Regions from separate parts of the Kribbella sp. NPDC006257 genome, predicted to be linked through region 3. Evidence: riboswitches for the same ligand, from Rfam matches in the RefSeq annotation. Region 3 holds a riboswitch; each other region holds the start of a gene.
What was found. Region 3 has a riboswitch for ZMP and ZTP ahead of ABZ004_RS35700 (phosphoribosylaminoimidazolecarboxamide formyltransferase). Riboswitches for the same ligand answer to the same signal wherever they lie in the genome.

Region 1 (5,268 bases), on a different contig from region 3:
CGAACGCCCTGGCCGGACAGCTCCAGGTGGGCGGCCGGCGCGTCGACCAGCGTGCCGGCCGCGAGCGACGACATCAGCTGCGGCAGGTGCGAGACGCGGGCGACGGCCAGGTCGTGGTCCTCGACGGACAGCTCGACCGTGCGCGCACCGGCTGCCTCGGCGAGCCGGCGTACGAGCTCGACGGCTTCGGTCGAGCTGGTCTCGTGCGGAGTGACGGCCCAGGTTGCGCCGTCGAACAGGTCCGCCCTGCCTGCGAGCGGGCCATTGCGTTCCGATCCGGCCATCGGGTGGCTGCCGACGTACCGGGTGAGGTCCTCGGCCGAACTGAGCGCCCGGGCCTCGGTGAGCGGCTTCGACTTCACGCTGGCCGCGTCGGTGACGATCGCGTCGCTCTGCTTCAGCTGCTCGGCCACCACCGCGCCGACGTGATCCGGCGGTACGGCGACGACGACGAGCTGCGGCTCGATCTGGACCAGCCGCGAGCCGGCCCCGATCCGCTCCGCCATCAGGGCGTTGTCGGGATCGGCGTCGACCAGCTCCACGACGACGCCGAGCCGCCCGAGCGCCAGGCCGATCGACGTACCGATCAGTCCGGTGCCGACGATCCGGACCGGTCCGCGCAGCTCGGTCACTGAGCACCCGTCAGGTCGGGGCGAAGCTTGACGGCGCCGTGCAGGTAGACATGCTGGATCTTCTCCCGCGAACGCGGCGACTCCGCGTGCACCATCATCCGGACCACCCGCGGCAGCGCGTGCGGTACGTCGATCTCCTGCATGCACATCAGCGGTACGTCGGTGAGCCCGATCTGCCGGCCGGCCACCGCGGGAAACTCCGACCGCAGATCCGGGGTGACCGTGAACAGGATGCTGATCAGGTCCGCGGACTCCAGGTCGTTGGCCTGCAGCACCGCCCGGACCAGCTCGGCGGACCGCTCGAGCAGGTGCTCGCGCTCGTCCTTCTCGAGCTGGGTGGCTCCCCGGATCGCCCGTACCGCCACAGTGCCTGCCTCCTAGTTCGCCACTTACTTGCTCACGTCAACCCTAACCATTTCGCCGTAGCGGCGCCCAGCTGTCTCGCATTCTGCCCCTACGACTGCCGTTCCGCAGCGTCGACGGTCTGCTCCAGCAGCAGCGAGATGGTCATCGGGCCGACCCCGCCGGGCACCGGGGTGATCAGGCTCGCCACCTCGGCGGCCTCCTCGAAGTGCACGTCCCCGACGTTGCCTTCGTTGTATCCGGCATCGATCACCACTGCACCGGGCTTGAGCCAGTCGCCCCGGACGAAGTTCGCCTTGCCGACGGCGGCGACCACGATGTCGGCGGTCCGCACGATGTCGGCCAGGCCGCGGGTCTTCGAGTGCGTGTAGGTGACGGTCGCGTTCGATGCCAGCAGCAACATTCCGACCGGCTTGCCGAGGATCGGGCTGCGTCCGATGACGACGGCGTGGGCGCCTTCCAGCGGGACGTCGTACGCCTCGAGCAGCCGGAGGATGCCGCCCGGCGTACAGGACCGGAAGCCCGGTTCGCCGAACGCCATCGCGGCGAACGCATGCATGGTGACGCCGTCGACGTCCTTCTCGGGGTTGATCGCCTCGAACGCGGCGCGCTCGTCGATCTGGGCCGGCACCGGGTGCTGCAGCAGGATCCCGTGCACGGACGGGTCCTCGGAGAGCTTGGTCAGCTCGGCGACGAGCTCCTCGGTGGTGGTCTCCGCGGGCAGTACGACGCTGCGCGAGCCGATGCCGGCCTTCTTGCTCCGGTTCTGCTTCATCCGGACGTACGTCGCCGAGGCCGGGTCGTCGCCGACCAGGACGGTCGCCAGGCAGGGCTGGACGCCGGTCTCGTCCTGCAGCTTCTTGGCTCGCTCGGCCGCTCTGGCCACCATCTCGGCGGCGAGGTCGGTACCGATCATCAGCTGGGCAGTCATACACGCGCTCCTTCGGGCGTCGACGAACAGGTCGGTCACCCAGGCGCGCGGCTTCGGCCGGAGGTCCTCCGGCGGACCGCTCCCCGGTGGTGATCCACCCGAACGCCAGTCGCGATCCGCCGCCTACTTTAGTCGACCGGCTTCGTGGCCCGGAAAACGAACAGCCGGGAGGTGTCGGTCAACGGCTCGGTTTGCCAACCGGCGTGGATGGTGATGTCGGTGAGGCCGGCCTTTTCCAGAGCGGTGGTGAGGCGTTCCGCAGTACGGAAGTACAGGGTGGTGATGGAAACCGCATCGCTGCCGTCCTCGAAGACGTTGTGTGCTTCGAAGACGACCCTGCCTTCATCGACCTCGAGGACGTCCATCCACTCGATCAGGCGGCCGACGGGAGTGTCGCGCTCGCCGTACGTCGCGTCGCGGCCCCACTGTTCCCAGGCGCGCGCGGCCGGGTTGCGGCTCTCGAAGCTGAAGACGCCGCCTGGCTTGAGGGCTCCGGCGACCGAGGTGAGCACCCCTGGCAGGTCGTCGTTGCTGATGTGCATCATCGTGTTGCCGGAACTGATGACGAGCCCGGCGTCGCCGCTCTGCTCGATCGCACTCGCGTCGCCGTCGATCCAGGTGACGGCCTCCGCGCCCGGCTGCTTCCGCGCGTAGTCCAGCATCGTCTTGCTCGGGTCGACCCCGATCACCTCACGACCTTCTTTTGCGAAGCTTCTGGTCAGCAGCCCGGTGCCGCAGCCAAGGTCCACGATCTTGGTCGCCTTGAGTTCGTCGGCCAGCGCGCGGAAGTACGCGTGATCGATGCCATCCGGGTTGTCGAGGTCGTAGAGGCCGACCAACCGCTCATCGCCGTACGGGTCATCAGTCATTTGCTGAACGCTAGCGCCGGCCCACGTCCGCCGCGACAAATTTTCGCCAGCCCGGACACCAACCCAGAGATCCGGTCAACAACCCGGCCGCCCGGACAGGCACCCGGAGGTTCAGGAGGGGTTATTTCCTGACCGGACCCCCGACCAGGTGTTCGGGAGGGGAATTTCCTGACCGGACCCCCGACCCGGGTGTCAGACCCTCCACACCAGGACGTCGGGGGTCGGGGCAATGTTCGGGAGGTTCGGACATGCTGTCGGGGGTTGGAGAGGGGTATTTGGTGACCGGACGGCCGGGTGGGTGGGTGTTCGAGGTTGCGGATTAGAGGAGGCCGGCGTGGTCCATTGCCACGTACGCCGCGTCGGTGCCGGTCATGGCTCCTGGTTTGCGGAGTTCTGCGCGGAGCTCGTCGACGGTGAGTTCTACCGGGACGCAGTCTTCGGTCTCGTCGAGGTTTTGCTTGCCGTCGGGTCGGCAGCCGCGGGCGATCGCGACGTATTTGCGGAAGACCGATGACGAGCTGGCCCACAACCAGCTGACGATCTCGATGGATTCGCAGGTGTAGCCGGTCTCTTCCTCCAGCTCCCGGCGGCCGCCGTCGGCCGGCTCCTCCCCCGGATCCACCAGCCCGCCCGGCAGGTTCGTCACCACCTGATCCGGGCCGGCACGGAACATCCGGACGGTGACGATCCGGCCCTCCGGAGTCAACGGCAGTACGGTCACCCCGGATGCGAAGCCGGAGTTCAGCTCCGGCCCGAAAACATCCCAGTCGACCTCACGCCCGTCCGGCAACCGATAGCGCCTGCGTTTGACGGTCAGAAATCCGTCGTACGCCGGTTTCTCGCCGATCAGCTCCCACGGCAACGGATCAGCAGGCCGAGCTGCCGGGGAAGATGATTCCCCGGCAGCCGCAGATTCAGCCGTCATAGCGGGTTGCTGGTGTCCGGGTCTTCTGGTGGTGCGATCGGGGTGTCGTCCTCGACGGGCGGTGCTACCGGGGCGTCGTCGGCTCCGTCCGTGGTGGCGCTTTCGTAGTTGCCGCCGTTGACCGACTCCGGCGTCTCGGTGTGCGCGCCCGGTTCGGTGGTCGGCGAGGTGTCCGGCCTGGACTCGGACAGGATCCGGGCCAGCGTCTCCTCGGAGATCCGCTTGAACTTGCGCACCTGCGAGCGGGTCCGGTCCAGCACGGCGACCTCGAGCTGGTCCGGCTCGAGCTGCCGGGTCTCGGTGCCGTCGTGGCCGAGGGCATCGACCGCGAGCCGGAGCGCGCCCGCGAGCGAGATCCCCTCGGCGTAGTGCTCACCGATGTAGTCCGCGACCTGCTCGGCCGGTCCACCCATCACGGCGTACCCGCGGACGTCCGCGATCGAGCCGTCGTAGGTGAGCCGGTAGATCTGGTCCGCGGCGGGCGTGTTGCCGATCTCCGCGACCAGGATCTCCACCTCGAGCGGCTTCTCGCCACCGGAGGAGAAGATCGCACCGAGCGTCTGCGCGTACGCGTTCGCCAGTGCCCGGCCGGTCACGTCCCGCCGGTCGTAGGAGTACCCGCGCATGTCGGCCAGCCGGACGCCGGCGATCCGCAGGTTCTCGAACTCGTTGTACCGCCCGACCGCGGCGAACGCCATCCGGTCGTAGATCTCGGCCACCTTGTGCAGGGCGGGTGACCGGTTCTCCGCCACGAACAGGATGCCGTCGGCGTACTGCAGTGCGATCGCGCTGCGGCCCTTGGCGATGCCCTTCCGGGCGAAGTCCGCCCGGTCCCGCATCAGCTGTTCGGGAGAGACGTAAAAGGGAACGCTCATGAAAGTCCTTGTCGTCGAAGCGCGGGCGGGCTCAGGTCAGCGAGACCATCAGGTCAGCGAGGAGGCCGGGCCGTCGGGCCGCTCGTGCCGGGCGGCCCAGACGGCGTCGACGATCGACGCCACCTCGTCCTCCGGCAGGCGCCGGTAGCCGTCGGCCGTGACCACGCCGATCACCGGGAAGATCCGGCGCAGCATGTCCGGCCCGCCGGTCGCCGAGTCGTCGTCCGCCGCGTCGATCAGGGACTGGACCGCGACCGTCGCGCACTCCGACTCGGACAGGTCCGGCCGGTAGAGCTTCTTCAGCGCGCCCCGGGCGAACAGCGAGCCCGAGCCGACGCTGTGGAACGAATGCTCCTCGTACCGGCCGCCGGTGGCGTCGTAGGAGAAGATCCGGCCGCCCTTGATGTCCTCGTCGTAGCCCGCGAACAGCGGCACCACGGCCAGGCCCTGCATCGCCATCGCCAGGTTGCCCCGGATCAGCGCGCTGAGCCGGTTCGCCTTGCCGTCCAGGCTGAGCGTGGTGCCCTCGAGCTTCTCGTAGTGCTCCAGCTCGACCTGGAAGAGCCGGACCATCTCTATCCCGAATCCGGCCGAGCCCGCGAACGCGACCGCGGAGTACTCGTCGGCGGGGAAGACCTTCTCGATGTCACGCTGGGCGATGATGTTGCCCATC
Region 2 (5,268 bases), on a different contig from region 3:
AGAGGATGGCGAAGAAGGCGGCCTCCGCCGCGAGTCCGGTGACGCGGTAGCGCATGCAGACGCCGACGGTCTGGGTGATCAGCTTCCAGACCGTCGAGGGAATTCGTCGGGCCCATGCGAATGAGACGGAGGTCTCGGACCCAGAGCGTGCCATACCGCTTACCGTACTGACATGGCGGACCCAAACGCTGTAACGAATCAGGCTCCCCCAATGCACGGGGTGAACTTCTTCACGGCCGACACCGGTCTCGGTGACGCTCTGCGTCCGTACGCCGACCTCGCGGACGATCCCGGGCTGACCGCGATCGGCGAACTCGCGGGCACCCAGGAAGCGCTCTCCCACGCTCTCCCGGCGAACCAGAACTCCCCCGTACTGCGTACGCACGACCGCTACGGGAACCGCATCGACGAGGTCGAGTTCCACCCGTCGTGGCACTGGCTAATGGAGAAGGCCGTCGGCTTCGGTCTTCAAGCGGCGCCGTGGACCAGCGATAAGCCCGCACCGCACCTGACGAGAGCGGCCGGCTTCTACGTGTGGTCCCAGGTCGAACCCGGCCACGGCTGCCCGATCTCGATGACCTACGCCGCAGTACCGGCTCTCAAAGCCGATCCTGCTCTTGCTGCCGAATGGGTCCCGGGACTTGCCAGTACGACGTACGACCCGCGCCGGCTGAGGTCCGCCGAGAAGGCGGGTGTGCTGGCCGGGATGGGGATGACCGAGAAGCAGGGCGGCTCGGACGTCCGGGCGAATCTGACCACGGCTACGTCTTCGGGGACCGGCGAGTATCTGCTCAACGGGCACAAGTGGTTCTGTTCCGCGCCGCAGGTCGACGTGTTCCTCGTGCTCGCGCAGGCGCCGGAGGGCTTGAGCTGTTTCGTCGTACCGCGCGTGCTTGCCGATGGCAACCGGAACACGTTTGCCCTGCAGCGGCTCAAGGACAAGCTCGGCAACCGGTCGAACGCGTCGAGCGAAGTCGAGTTCCACAACACGATCGGCTACCTGCTCGGCGACGGGGGGGCCGGGGTCCGGACGATCATCGAGATGGTCGCGGCGACCCGGCTCGACTGCGTGGTCGGATCGGCGGCGCTGATGCGGCGGGCGCTCGTGGAGGCGACCTGGCATACGTCGTACCGGAGTGCCTTTGGTGGGCTGCTGCGGGACAAACCCGCGATGCAGAACGTGCTCGCCGATCTCGCGCTCGAGAGCGAGGCAGCAACCGCTCTCTCGATGCGGCTCGCCGCCGCTGTCGATGCGGATGACGAGCAGGCCAAGGCGTTCCGGCGGATCGCGCTGCCGCTGGCGAAGTTCTGGGTCTGCAAGCGCACGTCGTTCACGGTCGCGGAAGCGCTCGAGTGCCTGGGCGGTAATGGCTATGTCGAGGAGTCCGGGCTGCCGCTGCTGTTCCGCGAGTCGCCCCTGAACTCGATCTGGGAAGGCTCCGGCACAGTTAACGCCTTGGACGTACTACGGGCGCTCCGCCGCCCCGAATCCCTCGAGGCCTGGCTCACCGAAGTCGGCGCTGCTCGGGGCGCCGACCATCGCCTGGACAGCGCGGTAACCGATGTGCTGGAAGAGCTCTCCGACCTGGAGAACGCCGAAGCCGGCGCACGTCGTCTGGCCGCCCGCATGGCCGTCTGCCTCCAGGCATCCCTCCTGGTCCGTCACTCCACGCCCGAGGTGGCAGACGCCTTCGTAGCGTCCCGCCTCGCCGGCGACTGGGGCGGCGTCTTCGGCACCCTCCCCCGCACCACCCCCTTCACCCCCATCCTCGACCGCATCCTCTGATCCCTTGCGTCCGAAGAAGTGAGGGTCCTGACCCACGACCGTTCGGACGCAAGCGAAGACCTCAGCCCGCACACACGCTAGGGTTACCGCGTCGCGACTGGCGCTGAGGTGGGATCGACCACCGGGGAGCGAAAAGACGCCGGCACCGTGCGCCTGGGTGCCGCGACCGAGTGCAACCTCAGGAGAGAGACGAAGATGACTCAACCCTTCGACGCCGCTGCCGCGTCGGCCGCGTACAACAACGCACTTGCGGTGATCGGCGCGGTGGAACCCACCATCGCCGGTGCGATCAAGGCCGAGCTGGCCGACCAGCGGTCCTCGCTGAAGCTGATCGCGAGCGAGAACTACGCCTCCCCGGCGACGCTGCTGACGATGGGCAACTGGCTGTCCGACAAGTACGCCGAGGGCACCATCGGGCACCGCTTCTACGCCGGCTGCCAGAACGTCGACACCGTCGAGCAGGCCGCCGCGGACCACGCGAAGGCACTCTTCGACGCGCCGCACGCCTATGTCCAGCCGCACTCCGGCATCGACGCGAACCTGGTCGCCTTCTGGGCGATCCTGGCCCAGCGGATCGAGTCACCGGCACTGGCGGAGGCGAGCGCCAAGCACGTCAACGACCTGTCCGACGAGGACTGGACCAAGCTCCGCAAGGCGCTCGGCGACCAGAAGATGCTCGGCATGTCGCTGGACGCCGGCGGTCACCTGACGCACGGCTTCCGGCCGAACATCTCCGGCAAGATGTTCCACCAGAGCTCGTACGGCACCGACCCGGAGACCGGGCTGCTCGACTACGACAAGGTCGCCGCGACCGCCCGGGAGTTCAAGCCGCTGATCCTGATCGCCGGCTACTCGGCGTACCCGCGCAAGGTCGACTTCGCCAAGATGCGCGAGATCGCCGACGAGGTCGGCGCGACCCTGATGGTCGACATGGCGCACTTCGCCGGGCTGGTCGCGGGCAAGGTCTTCACCGGCGACTTCGACCCGGTCCCGCACGCGCACGTCACCACGACCACCACGCACAAGTCGCTCCGCGGCCCGCGCGGCGGCATGGTGCTCTGCCAGCCGGAGTACGCCGACGCGGTCGACCGCGGTTGCCCGATGGTGCTCGGCGGCCCGCTCAGCCAGACGATGGCCGCGAAGGCGGTCGCTCTCGCCGAGGCCCGCCAGCCGGAGTTCAAGACCTACGCGCAGAACGTCGCGGACAACGCGGTCGGTCTGGCCGAGGGCCTGATGAAGCGGGGCGTCAAGCTCGTCACGGACGGCACCGAGAACCACCTGGTGCTGCTCGACGTCTCGTCGTACGGGATCACCGGCCGGCAGGCCGAGTCGGCGCTGCTCGACGCCGGCATCGTGACCAACCGCAACGCGGTCCCCCGCGACCCGAACGGCGCCTGGTACACCTCCGGCGTCCGGATCGGTACGCCGGCGCTCACCACCCGCGGCTTCGGTCTCGACGAGTTCGACAAGGTCGCCGAACTGATGGTCGACGTGCTCTCCAGCGTCACCCCGACCACCACATCGGCCGGCGCCCCGTCGAAGGCGAAGTACATCCTCGCCGACGGCGTAGCCGACAAGGTCCGCGCCGCCTCAGCCGAACTGCTCGACAAGCACCCCCTCTACCCAGGCCTCGACCTCAACTGATCCACACGACAGCAGCGCCCGTACGCCGAAAGTGCGGGCGCTGCTGTTTCTCACTCCGAGATGCCCATCAGCGCATCGTCGGACGCCTTCGCCGCCCGCTTCGGCATCAGCAGGGCGGCCAGTACTGCGCCGGCGATGCCGATGCCGGCCGATACCCACATGGTCGCGTTAAAGCTGGTCATGAACGCATCGCGCACGGACGCTAGCAACTCCGCAGAACCTGTCTTGGCTGCGACCGCGAGACCCGGACCGACGCCCTTCTCGACCGCCTCCGCGGCCTGCGCCGGCAACCCGTCCGTGTCGACGCCGGACCGATAGACGGAGTTCAGCACGGTGCCGAGGACGGCGACTCCGACGGTGCCGCCGATCTGCCGAAACGCTTGCAGCATGGCCGATCCGGTACCGGCCCGATCGGGGTCGAGGACGCCGAGGCCCGCGTTCATTGCCTGCGGCATCGAGCAGCCGAGGCCGAGCCCGACCACCACGAGCCAGACCGTCGTGTACCCGTAGCCCGTGTCGAGCGCGGTGAAGGCACCCAGCGCGAACCCGATCGCCATCACCAGGAACCCGATCATCACCAGCGCTCGCGTGCCGGCCTTCGTCTCGACCGGTTGGGCCAGCTTCGCGCCGACCGCCATACCGCCGATGAAGGGAAGCAGCTTCAGTCCGGTGTGCAGAGCGTCAGACCCATTGATGCCCTGGAAGTACTGCGGAATCGTGAACAGCAGGCCGAAGATCGCGAACACCGACACCGTCATCAGCACCGCGCTCCCGGTGAACACCTTCTCCCGGAACAGCCCGAGCTCGATCAGCGTCCCGGAAGGACGCCGTTGCCACGCGACGAACGTGCCGAGGAGCACGACCGCGATGGCCAGGAAGATCAACGTGGTGCTGTCCGTCCAGGACTTCTCGCCGGCCTTCGTCACGCCGTACACGAGAGCCGCCAGACCGGCACTGGAGAGCGCGATCCCGAGCCAGTCGATGCCCGGCCGATCGGCGCTGCGAGACTCAGGAATCAGCAGCCGAACCGCGAGTGCCGCGATCACCGCGATCGGGACGTTCATCAGGAAGATCCAGTGCCAGCCGGCGTGGTCGAGCAGCAGCCCGCCGACGATGGGACCGAGCGGCATTCCGATGCTGTTGGCAACGACGAAGAAGCCGAGCGCCTTCTTCCGCTCCTCTTTGGTCCGGAACAGCACCGTGATCAGCGAGAGCGCGACCGGGACGATCATCGCCGCCCCGATCCCGAGCGCCGCCCGGGAGGCGATGAGTGCGGTCGCGGAGTCCGCCAGCCCGCAGGCCAGCGACGCCGCGCCGAACAGGGTCAGCGCGATCACCATGATCAGGCGCCGCCCATAGCGGTCGCCGAGCAAGCCGGCCGGAAGCAGCAGCGCGGCCAGCACCAAGTTGTACGAGTTCGCCATCCATTGCAGTTGGCTGGTGGAGGCGTCGAGGTCGCCCGCCAGCGTGGGCAGTGCGACGTTCAGCACGGTGGTGTCCAGACCGAGCACGAGGGTCGCGAGGCAGAGCGCGATCAGTACGCCGAACCGCCGGCCGCCGGTGAGCGTGGCGGGCCCGGCTTGTGAAGAGAGGGTCATGAATCGAAATTATCAGAAGTTTGTAATACTTGCGATACATCAGATTCCGGTAGTGTGTTGACATGTCATCGGACCCGTCACCTGAAGAGGTCAGCCAGTTCGTGGAGCGCTTCGCGGGTGTGCTGGCGAACAGTGGTGTGCCGTCGATGTCCGCCCGGGTGATGGGCCGGATGCTGGTGAGCCCGACCGGGACGATGACCGCCTCCGAGCTCGCCGAGGCGCTGCGGATCAGCCAGCCCG
Region 3 (5,268 bases):
GCGAGTTCGTCGGCATCCTGCCGCGCAGCGGCGAGGGTCACCTGGTCAAACGGGTGATCGGCGTCGGCGGCGACCGGGTGATCTGCTGTGACCGGTCCGGCCGGATCATGGTGAACAAGATCCCGCTCGACGAGCAGGAGTACCTGCTGAAGGGTGCCAAGCCCTCCCTGCAGCCCTTCGACGTGGTCGTCCCGCCCGGCCATCTGTGGGTGATGGGCGACAACCGGGCCGAATCGGCCGACTCCCGCGCCCATATGGGTGGCCCCGGTGGAGGATTCGTTCCGGTCGAAAACGTGGTTGGCCGGGCCTGTTGCGTAATCTGGCCGTCTGACCGGATGACGATGCTGCGTCCTCCGGAAACCTTCAAGAAGCCGGGGCTGAAGAAGTGACTGAGACACCGACTGCGACGAAAGAGAAATCACCCCACCGCTCCGGGCTCGCGGCAGCTGCCCGCGAGTTCGTGCTGATCGTGGTCGGTGCTCTCATCGTCTCGTCGATCCTGCGGGCCTTCGTCGGCCAGATGTTCATCATTCCGAGCGAGTCGATGCAGAACACCCTGCTGGTCGGCGACCGGGTGGTGGTCGAGAAGCTGACCGACGTCCAGCGCGGCGACGTGGTCGTGTTCGAGGATCCGGGCGGCTGGCTGGGCCAGGAGGAGAGCGGCCAGAAGCGCGGCTCGATCGGGCGGTTCTTCGAGGTCGTCGGCCTGCTACCGGACTCCAGTCACGGACACCTGATCAAGCGCCTGATCGGGATGCCGGGCGACAAGGTCGCCTGCTGCGACTCCAAGGGCCGGCTGCTGGTGAACGGCAAGCCGCTGGACGAGACCAGCTACCTGTACCCCGGTGACGCGCCCTCGGCGATGGAGTTCCAGGTCACCGTGCCGGCCGGCCGCGTCTTCGTGATGGGCGACCACCGGTCCGAGTCCGGCGACTCCCGGGTGCACCTGAGCGACACCGGCCCCGACGGTGGCTCCCCGGGCGACGCCGCCTTCGTCCCGCTGGACAAGGTCACCGGACGGGCGATCCTGGTGGTGTGGCCGGCCAACAGATTCGCCAAACTCGGGATCCCGGACACCTTCAAGGACATCCCGGCCGCGGCCGCCCCGCCGCCGGACAAGCCCTCGATCTCCCTCACCCCACCGCCCAAGTAACGGAGCCCCCGTGACCGAGCCGAACCCGCTGGGTCCCGTGACCACCCCCACCTTGTACTGCGATCTTCTGGCCCAGCAGAGTCCGAGGGGGCGCGGATGAGCGCTTTGCCGCGGGGGAGCACGATTCGGCGGGACGCCGGGCTGTACGGGTACGAGCGTGCCCTGCGCCGGGTCGGGCTCGACCCGATCGCCGGCGTCGACGAGGCGGGCCGCGGACCGTGCGCGGGCCCGCTGGTCGCCGCCGCGGTGATCCTGCCGGACGGCAAACGAGGCCAGATCCCCGAACTGGCCGACTCCAAGCTGCTCACCGCGAAGGCCCGCGACCGCTGCTACGAGCAGATCCGCGAGCGCGCGCTGGCCTGGTCGGTGGTTTCGATCGAGGCGGCCGAATGCGACCGGCTGGGCATGCACGTCGCGAACGTGGAGGCGCTGCGCCGCGCCCTCTTCCGGCTCGACGAGCGCCCGTCGTACGTGCTGACCGACGGCTTCGGCGTCGACGGTCTCGGCGTCCCGGGACTGGCGATCTGGAAGGGCGATCGGGTGGCGGCGTGCATCGCGGCCGCCTCGGTGATCGCCAAGGTGACCCGCGACCGGATCATGCAGCACTGGCACGAGGTGTATCCGCAGTACGACTTCGCGGTACACAAGGGCTATTGCACCCCCGAACACCAGGCGGCACTGGACGAATACGGCCCGTGTCCACAACATCGACGGCGGTTCGAGAATGTCCGCCGCAGTCTGCGGCCCGATATGGGACAGAATGTGACCAGTCCCACCGGAGTGGAGAGCCGATGAGCGAGCGCAGCGAGCGAACAGACAACAGAGCTGCCAATGCACTCATGCCTGGGCCGAGCGTTAGCGAGGCGCAGGTATGAGTGCCGATGATCTTGAGAAGTACGAAACCGATATGGAGCTTCAGCTCTATCGGGAGTACAAGGACGTCGTCGGGATCTTCAAGTACGTCGTGGAGACCGAGCGGCGCTTCTATCTGTGCAACGCGGTGGACCTGAAGGTCCGCACCGAAGGCGGTGACGTGTACTTCGAGGTGACCATGGCCGACGCCTGGGTCTGGGACGTCTACCGCTCGGCCCGCTTCGTCAAGAACGCGAAGGTCGTCACCTTCCGCGACGTCAACATCGAGGAACTCGCCAAGTCCGACCTGGAAGTCCCCAAAGACTCCGACTTCGGCCGCTGACCTTTCTCAGTGGTGGAACAACCTGACGCCGGTGCGGGTGAGCGTGATCCCGTACTCGGAACAGGCCTTCGCCACCTCGTCCGACCTGATCGACCCACCCGGCTCAGCGATGGACCGTACGCCGTGCCGCTGCGCGTGATCCACGTTGTCCCGGAAGGGCAACGCCCCGTCGGACACGAACGCCACCCCATCGAGCCTCACGATCCACTCCGCGCGCTCCGCACTCGTCAACTCCTGCGCCGGCTCAGCTAGCGCCTGATCGAACCGCTCCCGCTCGTACGCCGTCAGGTCGCCCTCGCACCACCGCACCTGCCAGTTGATCCGCTCCTGACGCCTGACCTCGTCCCGGAACGTCAGACCGCTGACCTTCGGATGACGCCTGAGCCACCAGATATCAGCCTTCGCCCCTGCCAGCCGTGTGCAATCAACCCGCGATTGCTGCCCCGCCCCGATTCCGATCGTCATCCCGTCGCGCACATAGCAAACCGAGTTGGACTGCGTATACCGAGCCACCACCATCCCCAACCGCAAGTCCTCCCCAGCCACCGCCGGCCCGACTGCCTCCTCGGGCCTCTCCTGGGTCAGGCGTACGCCGTACACCTCCCGCATCTCTTCCCGCGGCGGCACGAAATCCTGATCAGCCTCCATCACCAGGAACCGCCCGTTCTTCTTCCGACTGAGCCGCTCAACCGTCCCCGCCTCGAACCCCGGTGCGACGATCCCGTCACTCACCAACCCGCCCAGCACCTCAGCCAGCTCCAGATCGACCGGCCGCGACACAGCCACAAAGTCCCCGTACGACGACTTCGGATCCGCATCCCTCGCCCGCAGATACGCACTCGTCAGCTCACCAACCCCACCGCCCCGCACCCCGTACAGCCCAGCCGCGACCTCATCAAGGTCCCCCGCGACCGCAGCCCCAGCAGGCGACACATGGTTGAACGACGCGGCCGCCACCCTCCCCAGACCGAGGCTCGCCTCCCGCACCAACTGCCATCCGTTCAACGCATCCAGCACGTTGATGTACGACGGCTCCCCATTGACCACCCGAACCGGCCAATCACCAGCCACCACTGGCTCAGCCGTCGCCGCCTGCCCCGGATTGATCCCGTACCGCAGCTCCACCACACGCCTCCTCAGTCACGTTCCCTGAGAAAGCGCCCAGGCGGTCGACGCTCACACCCAACTTGCCGCTCCCCGGTGGTTCTCCACCCTCGCCAGTCGCGGACTCTCAGCTACACCATCTCAGACACGGTTGGTGTTGCGGTGGTGGGACGGGGGATAGCCGGTGTGGTGGGTGAAGAGGCGGCTGAGGTAGAAGGCGCTTCGGTAGCCGGAGCGTTCGGCGATGCTCTGAAGGGTGGCGTCGGTCTCGGTCAGGAGTTCGCGGGCCTTCTGGAGACGGAGGTTCCGCAGGTAGGCGACCGGGGTGATGCCCTGGACGGCCTTGAAGCGTCGGGAGAGCTGCGCGGGGCTGATGCCGAGGCCCGCGGCCAGGTCGGCGAGGGAGAGATCCGGCGAGGCGAAGTGTTCGAGCAGGTATGCCGTGGCGCGCCGGACCAGTTCGTCGCCGGGAGCATCTCGGTGGGCGCGCAGCATCATCAAGATGAGGTCGGTGACGACGTGTGCGGCCACCAGGTCGGCGTGCCCCTCGGCACAGTCGAGCATCGCCAGGTCGGCGCGGAGCCGACCGACGTCAGGAAGCCGGGTGCAGCCGGCCGGCGGTTCGAGCTCGGTGCTGAACCGCGCGTGGAAGAACGACATCGGCCTCAGCATCCGGCGCTGCAGCGTTCCACCCGGCGGACAGACGACGACGTCGCCGAATCCCGCGACTCCTGAACTCCCGCCCGACACCTCGAAGGCGAACGCTCCGGTGCGTGGCAGCAGTAGACACCAGGTGTCGTAGCTGTCGACCGCGAGGCTGAACTGCGCCCGGCGTGCCAGCAGGTAGCCGCCCATCGTCAGCATGGAAAGAAAGTACATGCCGATGCTCAGTATCGCTATGGGCAGGAAGATCAGCGAAGCTGGACAGTACATGGCATGACGACAACGGCTGATGTCTGTGTGTACGGAGGTACGGCCGCGGGGTGTGTCGCCGCGATGACGGCGTACCAGGAGGGCGCGTCCGTCGTCCTCGTCGAGCCCGGGAGCCGGCTCGGCGGCATGCTCGGTGCGGGCATCAAACCGCACCAGGATGCCCCGATCCCGGCCGCGGTGGGCGGGCTGACCAGCGACGCGGTGTTCGGCTTCGGCGACCAGCCGCACGAGGTGATGCGGGCGTTCCACCGGTGGATCGCGAGTACGGACATCGAGGTGATCTTCGAGCGCCGCGTCCGTTCGGTCACCCGGGAAGGTAACCGCATCGCGTCGATCCAGCTGGAGACCTCGCAGCCGGACAGGTGGGGCGTGCCGTTGCCCGCCTCGGAGTCCGCCGCCGACGGCGAGGTCCGGGCAGCCGTCTTCATCGACGCGTCGTACGAAGGCGATCTGATGGCACGGGCCGACGTCCCCTATCGCATCGGGCGCGAGTCGCAGGAGACCTTCGGTGAAGAGCTCGCCGGCGTCCGGCCGGTCACCAACTGGACACCGATCGACCCGTACGTCGTACCGGGTGACAGCACCAGTGGTCTGCTCCCGCTGCTCGATCCCGATCACGGCCTCCCGGTCGGAGCCGCCGACGGCTACACGCAGGCCTACAACTACCGCTTCTACGTCACCACCGACCCGGCCCGCCGCGCTCCGCTCACCCCGCCCGGCGACTATTCCCCCGACCAGTACGAACTGGTACGCCGGTACGTCGCACACCTCTCGAACGACCTAGAAGCACTCCGAGGCATTTTTCCCGGCTGGATCAACTCCGGCGAATACAACTACCAGCGCGCATCCCTGATCACGAACGCTCCGCTGGGTGTCAGCCGCG

Region 1: linked by a shared signal. The riboswitch ahead of ABZ004_RS11580 (bifunctional 5,10-methylenetetrahydrofolate dehydrogenase/5,10-methenyltetrahydrofolate cyclohydrolase) and the one ahead of ABZ004_RS35700 (phosphoribosylaminoimidazolecarboxamide formyltransferase) in region 3 are both predicted to bind ZMP and ZTP.
Region 2: linked by a shared signal. The riboswitch ahead of ABZ004_RS05945 (glycine hydroxymethyltransferase) and the one ahead of ABZ004_RS35700 (phosphoribosylaminoimidazolecarboxamide formyltransferase) in region 3 are both predicted to bind ZMP and ZTP.

The regions. Positions count from the first base shown of each region.
Region 1 is NZ_JBEXSJ010000007.1:230,795-236,062, forward strand. Features, by position in the region: gene ABZ004_RS11570 (prephenate dehydrogenase) at 1-632, opposite strand, end outside; gene aroH (chorismate mutase) at 629-997, opposite strand; gene ABZ004_RS11580 (bifunctional 5,10-methylenetetrahydrofolate dehydrogenase/5,10-methenyltetrahydrofolate cyclohydrolase) at 1,087-1,926, opposite strand; ZMP/ZTP riboswitch at 1,957-2,049, opposite strand; gene ABZ004_RS11585 (class I SAM-dependent methyltransferase) at 2,055-2,795, opposite strand; gene ABZ004_RS11590 (NUDIX hydrolase) at 3,115-3,720, opposite strand; gene prcA (proteasome subunit alpha) at 3,717-4,595, opposite strand; gene prcB (proteasome subunit beta) at 4,644-5,268, opposite strand, start outside.
Region 2 is NZ_JBEXSJ010000003.1:336,831-342,098, forward strand. Features, by position in the region: gene ABZ004_RS05935 (YhjD/YihY/BrkB family envelope integrity protein) at 1-154, opposite strand, end outside; gene ABZ004_RS05940 (acyl-CoA dehydrogenase family protein) at 173-1,786, shown strand; ZMP/ZTP riboswitch at 1,870-1,952, shown strand; gene ABZ004_RS05945 (glycine hydroxymethyltransferase) at 1,940-3,430, shown strand; gene ABZ004_RS05950 (DHA2 family efflux MFS transporter permease subunit) at 3,481-5,028, opposite strand; gene ABZ004_RS05955 (MarR family transcriptional regulator) at 5,091-5,268, shown strand, end outside.
Region 3 is NZ_JBEXSJ010000045.1:7,921-13,188, reverse strand. Features, by position in the region: gene lepB (signal peptidase I) at 1-389, shown strand, start outside; gene lepB (signal peptidase I) at 386-1,153, shown strand; gene ABZ004_RS35710 (ribonuclease HII) at 1,250-1,948, shown strand; gene ABZ004_RS35705 (DUF2469 domain-containing protein) at 2,025-2,348, shown strand; gene ABZ004_RS35700 (phosphoribosylaminoimidazolecarboxamide formyltransferase) at 2,355-3,473, opposite strand; ZMP/ZTP riboswitch at 3,501-3,583, opposite strand; gene ABZ004_RS35695 (AraC family transcriptional regulator) at 3,594-4,331, opposite strand; gene ABZ004_RS35690 (FAD-dependent oxidoreductase) at 4,389-5,268, shown strand, end outside.